Regions from separate parts of the Marinobacter sp. JSM 1782161 genome, predicted to be linked through region 1. Evidence: predicted binding sites of a transcription regulator. Region 1 holds the regulator's gene; the other holds the start of a gene.
What was found. The regulator FliA, encoded in region 1, starts transcription of late flagellar genes. The targets are predictions, from matches to a motif close to CTAAAGTTTNNNNNNNNNNNGCCGNTAA.

Region 1 (5,934 bases):
GCGGGATCGCTTTCAGTTGGGGCTGGCTGACGGTCCTCCACCGCCGGCTCGGCGGTTTTGGGCGCCGCACCTTCCGGCTCGGCCAGCGCGTCGAGGGCTGCGATCAACGCAGGGTCGGCCGGCGTTGGCTCTTCCCGGTTGCGCACCTGGTCGAACATGGCGTTGACGTTATCCAGCGCTTCGAGCACCACGTCCATCAGATCGGACGTCACCTGGCGCTTGTGGTTGCGCAGGGTGTCGAAGACATTCTCGGCGGAATGGCAGCAGTTGACGAGCGCCTCCAACTGGAGGAAGCCGGCGCCGCCCTTGACGGTATGGAAACCGCGGAAAATGGCATTCAGCAGGTCGCTGTTATCCGGCTGCTGCTCCAGGTCGACCAACTGCTCCGACAGTTTTTCGAGAATTTCTCCAGCCTCGATCAGGAAATCCTGGAGAATCTCTTCGTCAGCATCTAACGCCATGCAATGTCCTCACTTAAAAACCAAGGCTGGACAGGAGGTCATCGACATCATCCTGGCCGGATACGACATCCTCACGCTCGTCGGCGTGCATCTGCGGACCTTCCCCTTTCTCGATCGCCCGGGCCGGTTCTTCGCCCAGTTCATGGACGGTGCCGGTAATCTGGTCAACATGGCTGGCCATGACCACCAGGCTCAGGAGGTGCTCCTCCACTTCCTTGACCAGGGCGGTGACCTTCTGGATGACCTGCCCGGTCAGATCCTGGAAGTCCTGCGCCAGAAGTATTTCCGACAGGTGTGAGTACAGGATTTCCGTGTCGTTCGCGGTCTGGTCGAAGAAACGATCGATGCGGTGGTACAGTTCGCGGAATTCACCGGCACCGATTTCGCGACGACGCAGTTTTTTCCAGTCGTCGCGCAGTGCCAGGGCTTCCTCGCGCATGGCGCTGGCCTTGGGCATGGCCTCCTCGACCAGGTCCATGGTGCGGTTGGCGGCGCTGCCGGTCATTTCCACAACGTAGGCCAGCCGGTCCGAGGCATCGGTCATCTTGGACAGCGCTTCGCGCTGTTCGGCGTTCTGCGGATCGATCTGGAAATTGCGAATCGCTTCGTGGAGGCTGCGCGTCAAACGGCCAACCTCGTGGTACAGGCTCTGGTCCCGCACGTCGTTGAGCTCGTTGATCAGACGCATCGCCGCCGCGTAATCCCCGGCATCCACCTGCGCCTTGAGGTCAGTCGCCTGCTGCTTCAGCTTTTCGGTGACTTCAGGGTCGAGCTTCCCCGCATTGTCGTCTTTTGGATTGCCCATGATTGGCGCTCTGATATTCAGGACTGGATGCGTTCGAAGATCTTCTCAATCTTTTCCTTGAGGACCGCTGCCGTGAACGGTTTCACCACGTAGCCATTGACGCCGGCCTGGGCGGCGGCCACGATCTGGTCGCGCTTGGCTTCGGCTGTGACCATCAGGATGGGCAGGTCCTTAAGCATGTCGTCGGCACGACAGGCCTGCAACAGCTCGAAGCCGGACATGCCCGGCATGTTCCAGTCGGTGACGAGGAAGTCGTACTTGCCGCTCTTGAGCATGGGCAGCGCTGTGTTGCCGTCGTCGGCCTCGTCGGTATTGGTGAAACCGAGGTCGCGCAGCAGGTTCTTGATGATGCGCCGCATCGTGGAGAAATCATCCACGATCAGAATTTTCATGTTCTTGTCCAATGGGACCTCCAATCGTTACAACCCGGGATACCAATCGTGCCGGCCCGCCTCCTTCTGACCGGCCACACCGTGCCGGCGGGATCAAAAGGCACCGCCTATTCTGTCCAGTCCACGGACGCTGTAAAGCACCCGTTACCAAAAACTACAGTTTGTACCGTTCTCTAGTGTCGAATCAGCTCGATTGCCAGTCGCTCAGGCGCGCTTTCAGACGCAGTGCCGCCTGACTGTGGATCTGGCTGACGCGACTCTCGCTGACGCCGATGACCGCGCCGATTTCCTTGAGGTTAAGCTCTTCCTGGTAATACAGACTCAGGACCAGCTTTTCGCGCTCCGGCAGCCCATCGATGGCCTGGGCCAGACTGTGCCGGAAACCGGCTTCGGACAACTCCGCATAGGGGGCGTCAGATACCGCATCTTCATTGTCTATCGGCACCTCGCCGGATTCATTTAGCTCATCGAGACTAAAAAGTCGTCCTCCGCTCGAATCGGCGAGGCAGGCGTGGTATTCGTTGAGCGTCATTTCCAGCTCGGCGGCGACGTCCGCATCCCTGGCTTCCTCGCCGGTACGGGCCTCGACGGCCTTGATGGCCTGCGCGATGCGACGGGTGTTGCGATGGACGGAGCGCGGCACCCAGTCACCCCGGCGGATCTCGTCAACGATCGCGCCACGGATACGGATACCGGCGTAGGTTTCGAAGGAAGCGCCTTTATTGGCTTCGTATTTTTGCGCGGCCTCCAGCAGGCCGATCATGCCGGCCTGCATCAGGTCTTCCAACTGCACAGAGGCGGGCAGCCGCGCCATCATGTGCAGCGCGATCTTCTTCACCAGCGGCGCGTGATCCTCGACCAGTTGCCGGGCCGCACTCCGCTCACTGCTTTGTTGGTAGATTCCAAGGCCTTTTGCCAACGTCATCAATCCGGATTACCCAAACAGCCCGTTTGACCGCCATACCACCTGCCCTGTCGGCCGGCGTACTGCATCAGGCGTCAACCAGACGCTCTACGAAAAATTCCAGGTGCCCCCGCGGCGACGACGGCAATGGCCAGTTGTCGACTTTCTGGGCCAGGGCCTTGATGGCCAGCGACGCCTTGGCGCGGGGATAGGCTTCGAGCACTGCACGCTGACGTTGTACCGCTTTCTTGACCGCTTCGTCGAACGGGACGATGCCCTCATATTGTAGTGCAACATCCAGGAATCTCTCGGTCACCCGGGTCAACTTGCCGAACAGGTGCTTGCCTTCCTGGTCGTTGCGTACCTGGTTGGCCAGGATGCGGAAACGGTTAGTGCCGTAATCACGGTTCATCAGCTTGATCAGGGCGTAGGCGTCAGTGATGGAGGTGGGCTCGTCGCAGACCACCAGCAGCAGCTCCTGGGACGCTCGCAGGAAGCTGACCACGGATTCGGAGATGCCAGCCGCGGTGTCCACGATGAGCACGTCGATCTGGTCCCCCAGTTCACTGAACGCGTTGATCAGTCCGGCGTGTTCCATCGGCGTCAGTTGAGTCATGCGCTGGGTGCCGGAGGACGCCGGAACGATCTTGATGCCGCCCGGCCCGTCCACCAGGACGTCGCGCAGGTCGCACTGACCGTTCAGCACGTCGGACAGGTTGTGCTGGGCGGTGATGCCCAGCAGCACGTCGATGTTGGCCAGTCCCAGATCAGCGTCCAGGACCACCACACGACGCCCCATCTGAGCCAGGGCAATGGCCAGATTGACCGAAACGTTGCTCTTGCCAACGCCACCTTTGCCGCCGGATACGGCGATCACCTGAACCGGGTTTGGTCTACTCATGCCGGGTACAGTCTCTCACGACAGGTTGTGATTCTCTCGGCCGGTTCCGACCGGCTCTGTGTATGGACGGCTCCAGAACGATCGGCGGCTCCGGCAACCTTCCCGTATTCAGGCACCCGCTGCGACCATGGACGTCTCCCGCATCTGGCGCAGGCGTTCCACACCCAGGCGGACCAGCGGTGCGGACTGCGCGGGATGGATGTCTTCGGGAATGCGCTGGCCATCGGTGTAGTAGGCCACCCGAAGTCCGGTTTCCATGGCGAACCCGAGTACCTCGCCGAGCGTCAGGGCTTCATCCAGCTTGGTCATGATACACCCGGCAGGATTCGCCATCTTATAGCAATGCCACGTGGATTTCATGATCCGCGGCTGACTGGTGGCCGACAGCACGAGGTAGGGCTTGACCGGGTGATCGCTCGACGCCAGCTCTTCCAGCTGCTCCTGGTGGCCGCGATCGGCGTGGGTCAGGCCCGCGGTGTCGATCAGTACCAGACGCTTGTCGGACAGGTCGTCCAGAATCCGGTCGAGGGAATGGCTCTCGTCGACCACGCGTACCGGCACATTGAGGATGCGGCCGAAGACGAACAGCTGCTCATGGGCCGCCACCCGGTAGCGGTCGGTGGTGACCAGCGCCAGGGAATCCGGACCATGCTCAAGCACATAGCGCGCCGCCATCTTGCCGATGGTTGTGGTCTTGCCGGAGCCGGTGGGGCCGACCAACGCGACGATACCGCCCTGCTCGACAATCTCCTTATCCTGGGTCCGAACCCCCGCGGCGAGGGTCCGCAGCGCCTTCTTCCAGCCTTCTTCAAGGCGGCAGTGGCCCTGGTTACGGGCCAGTGACCCGGCCAGCTGGCTGGACAGACCAAACTCCTCCAGGCGCTCCGCCAGACGCTGCTGGCTGGCGACGGCCGGTTCCGCGGGCTGGGCTTTGCCTGGAGTCCGCTCACGACGCTCGTTGACCATGTCCCGCAGCGAATGAATTTCGGCACGCATGGCTTCCAGAGCCGCCTGCGTGGTATCCGGCGCCTCGCTCTGGGGCTCGGCATTTTCCGCTACCTCGGCGAATACGTCCGGCTCGCGCGGCTGGCGCTTTTCGCGGATTTCACGAATGCGGTCGCGGGAACGGCCGAGTTCTTCCTCCAGGCGGCGATGCTGTTCCGCCTGCATTTCGGCCAGGCGCGCGCCGTTGGTGGCATCCACCGCGGCATTGCCCAAACGCTGGCGCGCCAGATTCTCGTCATAATCAAGGGCCGTCACGATTTCGACACCGCCATCCACCCGTCGGTTGGACAGGATGACCGCGTCCTCGCCCATTTCCAGGCGAACCATCTTCAGCGCTTCGGCCATGGTTGGCGCAAAAAACCGTTTTACCTTCATGATGACTTTCCTCCGTCGGCGCCGCCGTCAGCGACGCCCTGCTCTGCGGGCCGGCCTTGCCTTACTGCTGGCCCACCGATGCCACAATCGTGATCTGTTTGTTATCCGGCACTTCCTGATAGGACAGGACGTGCAAGCGCTCTACGCCATAGCTGACAAAACGGGCCATGACCGGCCTCAACGGCCCGGACACCAGCAGGATCGCCGGTTTGCCCATCATCTCCTGACGCTGGGCGGCGTCGCGCAGGGAACGCTGCAGTCGCTCGACCATGTTGGGTTCGAGCACCAGGCCGATATCGTCCTGACCGCCGGATTGTTGACTCTGCTGCATGGACTTTAGCAACATCTGTTCCAACTCCGGATCCAGGGTGATCACCGGGATTTCGTGATCGCCGCCGCAGATGCTCTGGACGATCATTCGCCGCAGCGATTGCCGGGCCGCCGTGGTCAGCACGCGAGCGTCCTGGGTCTTGGGCTGGACGTTGACGATGGCCTCGGCGATCGAGCGCATGTCGCGGATCGGCACCTCTTCCTGGAGCAGGCTCTGCAGGACTTTCAGCAGCAGACTGATGGAGACGGTGTTGGGCACCAACTCCTCGGCCAGCTTGGGCGAGACCTTCTCCAGCTGTTCCAGCCACTTCTGGACCTCCTCGTGCCCCAGCAGCTCGTGGGCGTGCTTCTGCAGGATCTGGTTGAGGTGGGTGGCCACCACGGTACTGGCATCGACGACGGTGTAGCCGAGTGTCTGGGCCTGATCTTTCTTGTCGGGCTCGATCCAGCTGGCATCCAGGCCGAACGCCGGGTCCTTGCCCTCAATGCCCTCGATCTTGCCGAACACCTGCCCCGGGTCGATGGCCAGCTCCCGGTCCGGATGAATCTCCGCCTCGGCGATGGTCACGCCCATCAGGGTGATGCGGTACACATTGGGCATCAGGTCCAGGTTGTCGCGGATATGGACCGACGGCATCAGGAAACCGAGATCCTGGGACAGCTTCTTGCGCACGCCCTTGATCCGGGTCAGCAGTTGCCCGCCCTGGGACTTGTCCACCAGCGGAATCAGGCGGTAGCCCACTTCCAGGCCGACGATGTCG
Region 2 (5,934 bases), on a different contig from region 1:
AGGGAGACTGTCGTCCATGACCGCACCGCGACCATTCCGCTGGGGCGTGATCGCCCCGGGCCGCATTGCCCACAACTTCGCCCGCGCCCTGTCGGTGATCGACGACGCGGAACTGGCCGGCGTGGCCAGTCGCCAGCCCGAGCGGGCCGAATCCTTTGCCGGAGACTACCGCCGCGATCACCCCGGCGTTCAGGTCTACCCCGACTACGACGCCCTGATCCAGGCCCCGGACATCGACGCCGTCTACATCGCCAACCCGCACCGCTTCCACGCGGAATGGGTTCGCGCCTGCCTTCACGCGGGCAAACCGGTGCTGTGTGAGAAGCCGCTGGCGGTGACCGCCCGGGAGGCGGCGGAGCTGTTCCGGCTGGCCCAGGCGAACCGGGTGTTCCTGATGGAGGCCCTATGGTCGCGCTTCCTGCCGGTGTGGCAGGACGTCCGCCACTGGCTGCGGGCGGGCGCGATCGGGCCGGTTCACACGGTGCAGTCGTCGTTCTGCTTCCGGGTGCCGTTCAATCCCGCCGACCGGCTGTGGGACATCCACCAGGCGGGCGGCGTGACCCTGGATATGGGCGTCTACCCGATAGCGCTGTCCAACTTCATTTTCGAGCGTGGACCGGATCGCGTGCAGGCGGCGGTGCTCAAGGGCGCGACCGATGTCGACGTGCGTACCTCCGCGCTGTTGCACTACGGCGAGGCGGTCAGCGCCTTTACCGCCAGCTTCCTGGCCGGGCGCGATAACAGTCTGCGTATCGAAGGCGAGGGCGGGGTAATCGATGTGGACGGGCCGTTCTGGGCCAGCACGCGTGCCACCCTGACGCCCCTCGACGGCGAGCCGGTGCGGGCCGACCACCCACACCGGATGAACGGTTTCGAGTACCAGATCGAGGCGGCAATGGCGGATATCCGCGCGGGCCACCTGCAGAACGACGTCATCCCGTGGGCAGATACCCTCACCACCGCCCGGGTGATCGACCAGATTCTGGCGGAAGGGGGCGTGGTGTACCCGTTCCTGTAGGCGACGGTTCCAACACGCCCGGCCGCCCTGACTAGACCTTGTAGCTCGACAGTTCCTTCTGCAGTCGTTCGGCCAACGCGATCAGCTCCTGGCTGGCGGCGCGGGTCCGGTCCGCCTGGGAGGAGGTTTCCTGGGCGTGGTTGTGGATGCGCTCCAGGGTGTTGTTGATCTCGTCGGCCACCTGGCTCTGTTCCTCGGCGGCACTGGCGATGTCGGTGTTGCGCTCGGAAATGCGGGCGACCGCCTCGCGCATCTGGGTGATGGCGTCGCCGGATTCCTGCGCCTTGGAAGACAGAGTGCCGGCCAGTTCGCGGGTGGCGTCCATCTTCTGGGAGGCGCCTTTGGCGCCGGATTGCAGTCGCTCGATCTGGCCGCGGATGTCGTCGATGGAGTTCTGGGTCCGGGTAGCCAGCATGCGCACCTCGTCCGAGACCACCGCAAAACCACGTCCGTGTTCGCCGGCCCGGGCCGCTTCAATGGCCGCGTTCAGGGCCAGCAGGTTGGTCTGCTCGGCGATGGAGTGAATCACGTCCAGCACGCTGCTGATCGCTTCGCTGTGCTCATCCAGTTCCGCCACGGCTTCAGCGCATTCGGCGATGGTCTGGGTCTGCTGTTCGATGGTGCGGATGGTTTCCTGCACCAGCGTGTGGCCGGAACGGGCGTCGTCTTCGGCGCCCTTGGCGGCCTCCTCGGCGACCGACGCGCTCTCGGCCACGTTCTGGGCGGTCAGCGACATTTCGTGCATCGAGGACGCCACGTGCTGGGTGTCGCTGGTCTGCCGGGCGATGGACTGGCTGGAGTCCTCCGCCACCTGGACCAGCCCCTGGGAGGCTTCCAGCACTTCGCGGGACGAGTGGCCCACATCGCGAATGGTGTCCTGTACCCGGGCCAGGAGCTTGTCGAACCCGTTGGCCATCTGTCCGAACTCGTCCCGGCTGGTGGCGTTGAAGCGGATGGTCAGGTCGCCCTCGCCGTCGGCGATGTCGTTGACTGCGCCGATCATCTGGTTCAGCGGGCGCGTGATGACGGCGGTGATCAGCAGGTGGATGGCGAGAATCAGCAGGGCGCCGACACCGGCGATCACCAACGCAATGCTGATGGAGTCGGCGGTGATGGTGTCGGTCAGCTCCTCGGCGGAATAGGCCGAGACGACGGTGTAGCCCCAGGGCGTGAACGGCGTTTCCACCTTGACCCAGTCGCCGTTGTTGCTGGCCAGTGCGGCCTGCACGGTTTCATCGGTCTGGTTGTCCGAGTGCATGCGCACGCGGCCCTTGTCGTCCACCAGCGTCACAAAGCCTTTCTCCAGCACCCGGGAGCCGGCGATGGCATCCGCCAGGATCGACATGTCGGCGGAGTAGCCCACGTACCAGATGCCCACCACCTGGCCGGCGCTGCTGCGCATCGGTGCGTAACCGGTCAGGTAGGGATTGCCCAGGATGTCCACCTGACCGTAGAAGGCCTGGCCGGATTCGATGGCCCGGAAGGCACCGCCGTCCGGGTTGAGGATGGTGCCGGTGGCGCGCTGGCCGCCGTCCTTCTTCACGTTGGTGGAAACGCGCACGTAGTTCTGGCCGTCGTAGACGAACAGGGTGGCGGTGCCCTTCATGTCCTGCGTCAGGTCGTCCACCAGCTCGAAGTGGTTGGCCATACCCTGGTTGCCCAGTAACAGTTGCGGCACGGTGCGGTCACCCACCCGGGTGTCTTTGCCAAGGCCGGGGGAGCCGATGGCTTCGCCGCGCTTGATCAGTACCTGCATGCTGCTCTTGACCCGATCCATCATGATCGAGTCGGTGACCGAGAGCAGGCGAACGACCCGCTGGCGGGCATCCGATGCCTGGCTCTCTGCGGTGTTGGTCAGTTCATGGTCGCGGGACACGATGGTGAAAATGGCCCCGGCGATCACCACGACGGAGATCAGCAAGGTAATGGCGAGGAAAAATTTCTTCTTTACAGACATGGACACGGCTCCGGCGCAATACGGCTCAATCCTTGCGGACAGGGGGGCTTACTGACTGAATTCTTTACAGCATGCTTAACGACCTGGCGCCGGAAAACTTTACACGTTGTTGTGTAATTTTTGCTCGCCGGCTCAGGCCATGGAATCGCCCTCCGTGCGTCGCCCCTCGGCTTCGAGCCAGTCCACGAACTCCAGCACCAGCGGATCCATGGCCTGACTGCCGGGAAAGACGATCTGGTAGCCGTTGTCCGAGCGGATCGGGGTGTCTACCAGGGCCGTCAGGGCGCCGTTCTCCAGCAGAGGCTCCACAAACGGTGACCAGCCGATGGCCACGCCCTGGCCCGTCAGTGCGGCCTGCAGCAACAGGGTGTAGTTGTTGAAGATCAATGCAGGCTCCGGCGGCGGTCCCGGCAATCCCAGGTGCTCGAACAGCGTCGGCCAGTCGAACCACGGGGCGCTGTCTGCCTCCAGTTGCAGCAGTGGCAGGTCGGCCAGGGATGCGGTCGCGTCGCCGCCTTGCAGCAGCCCCGGTGCACACACCGGCACCACCGATTCGCCGAACAGCAGGCGGGTCGGGGCGCTCATCTCGTAGCCGTTGCCGAACATCAGGGCAATGTCCACGTCCGCCTGGTCTGGCGTGACGGGCCGTTGCCCGGTGACCAGGCGCACGTCCACGGAGGGATGGGCGCGCCGGAAGCCGGCCAGGCGGGGCAGTAGCCAGTAGGTGCCCAGGGCGTAGTCGGTGGCGACGTTGATGACGTCGTTACGGGCGAGCTGGCGCGAGCGCTCGTAGGCTTCGGCCAGGGTGGTCAGTCCCTCGGCAATCCCCCGGTGCAGGCTGCTGCCGGTGCGGGTCAGTTGCACGCCCCGGTGAATACGCTGGAACAGCGGCGTGCCGATGTCTGCTTCGAGGCGTTTGATATGCTGGCTGACCGCGGACTGGGTGGAGCCCAGCTCCCGGGCGGCGGCGGTGAACGAGCGCAGGCGGGCGGCGGCCTCGAAGGCCTGCAGCATCGCCAGGGGCGGCAGGTGTTGGGTATCTGGCATAAGCTGGTCTAATGTTTGTCATTAGTTTGGGATCAGTTTACAGCCCGGCGGGTGGGGCGCAACATGGGTCAATTCCTTTTCTCCTATTAATCTGGTTGATAGCAACGCCTTCAACCGCGCAAGTCTCCAGCCCAGATAAGGTCGTATGTCCCAGAAAACCGCTTCCCAGCCCAACATCCTGTTTCTCATGGCCGACCAGATGGCGGCGCCGGTGCTGCCGATCTACGGCGATTCGCCGGTCAAGGTGCCGCACCTGCAGTCCCTGGCCGAGGGTGGCGTGGTGTTCGATTCCGCCTACTGCAACAGCCCGCTGTGCGCGCCGTCGCGCTTCGTGCTGATGACCGGTCAGCGGCCGTCGCGGATCGGAGCCTTCGACAACGCCGCGGAGCTGCGCGCGGATATGCCCACCTATGCCCACTATCTGCGTGAGCTGGGCTACCGCACGGCCCTGTCCGGCAAGATGCACTTTTGCGGGCCGGACCAGTTGCACGGCTTCGAGGACCGCCTGACCAGCGATATCTACCCGGCGGATTTCGGCTGGGCGGTGAACTGGGACGGCGACGAGAGCCGTCCCACCTGGTACCACGACATGTCCTCGGTCCAGGAAGCGGGGCCCTGTGTGCGCAGCAACCAGCTGGATTTCGACGACGAAGTGGTGTTCCACGCCCAGCGTTACCTGTACAACCAGGCCCGCACCCGCGACGAGCGCCCATTCTGCCTGACCGTCTCCATGACCCATCCCCACGATCCCTATACCATTGGCGAGGAATACTGGAACCGTTATTCGGACGACGAGATTCCCATGCCGTCGGTGCGCCTGGGCGATGCCGAGCGCGATCCCCATTCCAAACGTCTGCGGGCGTTGTACCAGGCCGATACCGCCGAGTTTTCCGAGCAGGACATCCGCCGCGCCCGGCGCGCCTATTTCGGCGCCATCAGCTACGTGGACGACCAGATCGGCAAGCTGATCAACACCCTCAGGGAGACCGGTCTGGACGAAAACACCATCATCGTGTTCTCCGGCGATCACGGTGACATGCTTGGCGAGCGCGATCTCTGGTACAAGATGAGCTGGTTCGAGTGGTCGGCGCGGGTGCCTTTGATCGTGCACGCCCCGGAGCGTTTCAAACCCGGCCGGGTCAGCCAGAGCGTGTCCACCATGGATCTGCTGCCCACCTTCGTGGACATGGCGAGCGGCGGCGACTACGGGCAATATGCGGTGCCGTTGGACGGCCGCAGCCTCATGCCGCACCTGCAGCGTGAGGGCGGGCACGACGAGGTGATTGGCGAGTACATGGGCGAGGGTACCGTGGCGCCGTTGATGATGATCCGCCGCGGCGACTACAAATACGTGTGCTGCCCGAGCGATCCGGACCAGTTGTTCGACCTGGCCCGGGACCCGCAGGAGCGGACCAATCTGGCCGATGATCCGGCCCACGCTGAGACCCTGCAATCCCTGCGTGCGGAAGCGGCGGAACGCTGGGACATGGACGCCATCCACCAGGATGTGCTGGAAAGCCAGCGTCGGCGCCGGCTGGTGGCCAGTGCCCTGAGCAAGGGACGGATCACCCCCTGGGATCACCAGCCCTGGGTCGATGCCAGCGTCCAGTACATGCGCAACACCCTGGACCTGGGGGATCTGGAAGCCCGTTCGCGGTTTCCCCGGGTCAAATGAGGCAGGCCGGCCTTGCGCCGGATCGTGAGCGACACACGACCGGGAACGGCTCGGAATCGATAACGATACAGAACGGATAACGAGACAGACCTGATAACGACACAGATAAAGGAGTCATGGGCACGATGACCAATTCCCCGAAGCGACTGACCACATTCCTGCTGGCCGGCGTCTGCGCCGCAGCGACCTCCGCCCAGGCGGCGGTTCCCGAGCAATGCCGGACCGTGCAGTTCAGCG

Region 2: GQB00_RS10265 (methyl-accepting chemotaxis protein) is a predicted target of FliA. The motif match lies at 3,051-3,078, and genes of this name have one in related genera.

What each region holds. Positions count from the first base shown of each region.
Region 1 covers NZ_WSSA01000003.1:74,315-80,248, forward strand. Annotated here, with positions in the region: gene GQB00_RS13045 (chemotaxis protein CheA) at 1-461, opposite strand, end outside; gene GQB00_RS13050 (protein phosphatase CheZ) at 475-1,266, opposite strand; gene cheY (chemotaxis response regulator CheY) at 1,284-1,670, opposite strand; gene GQB00_RS13060 (RNA polymerase sigma factor FliA) at 1,843-2,583, opposite strand; gene GQB00_RS13065 (MinD/ParA family protein) at 2,651-3,463, opposite strand; gene flhF (flagellar biosynthesis protein FlhF) at 3,572-4,843, opposite strand; gene flhA (flagellar biosynthesis protein FlhA) at 4,905-5,934, opposite strand, start outside.
Region 2 covers NZ_WSSA01000002.1:2,286,201-2,292,134, reverse strand. Annotated here, with positions in the region: gene GQB00_RS10270 (Gfo/Idh/MocA family protein) at 17-1,018, shown strand; gene GQB00_RS10265 (methyl-accepting chemotaxis protein) at 1,050-2,975, opposite strand; gene GQB00_RS10260 (choline sulfate utilization transcriptional regulator) at 3,108-4,022, opposite strand; gene betC (choline-sulfatase) at 4,168-5,697, shown strand; gene choX (choline ABC transporter substrate-binding protein) at 5,823-5,934, shown strand, end outside.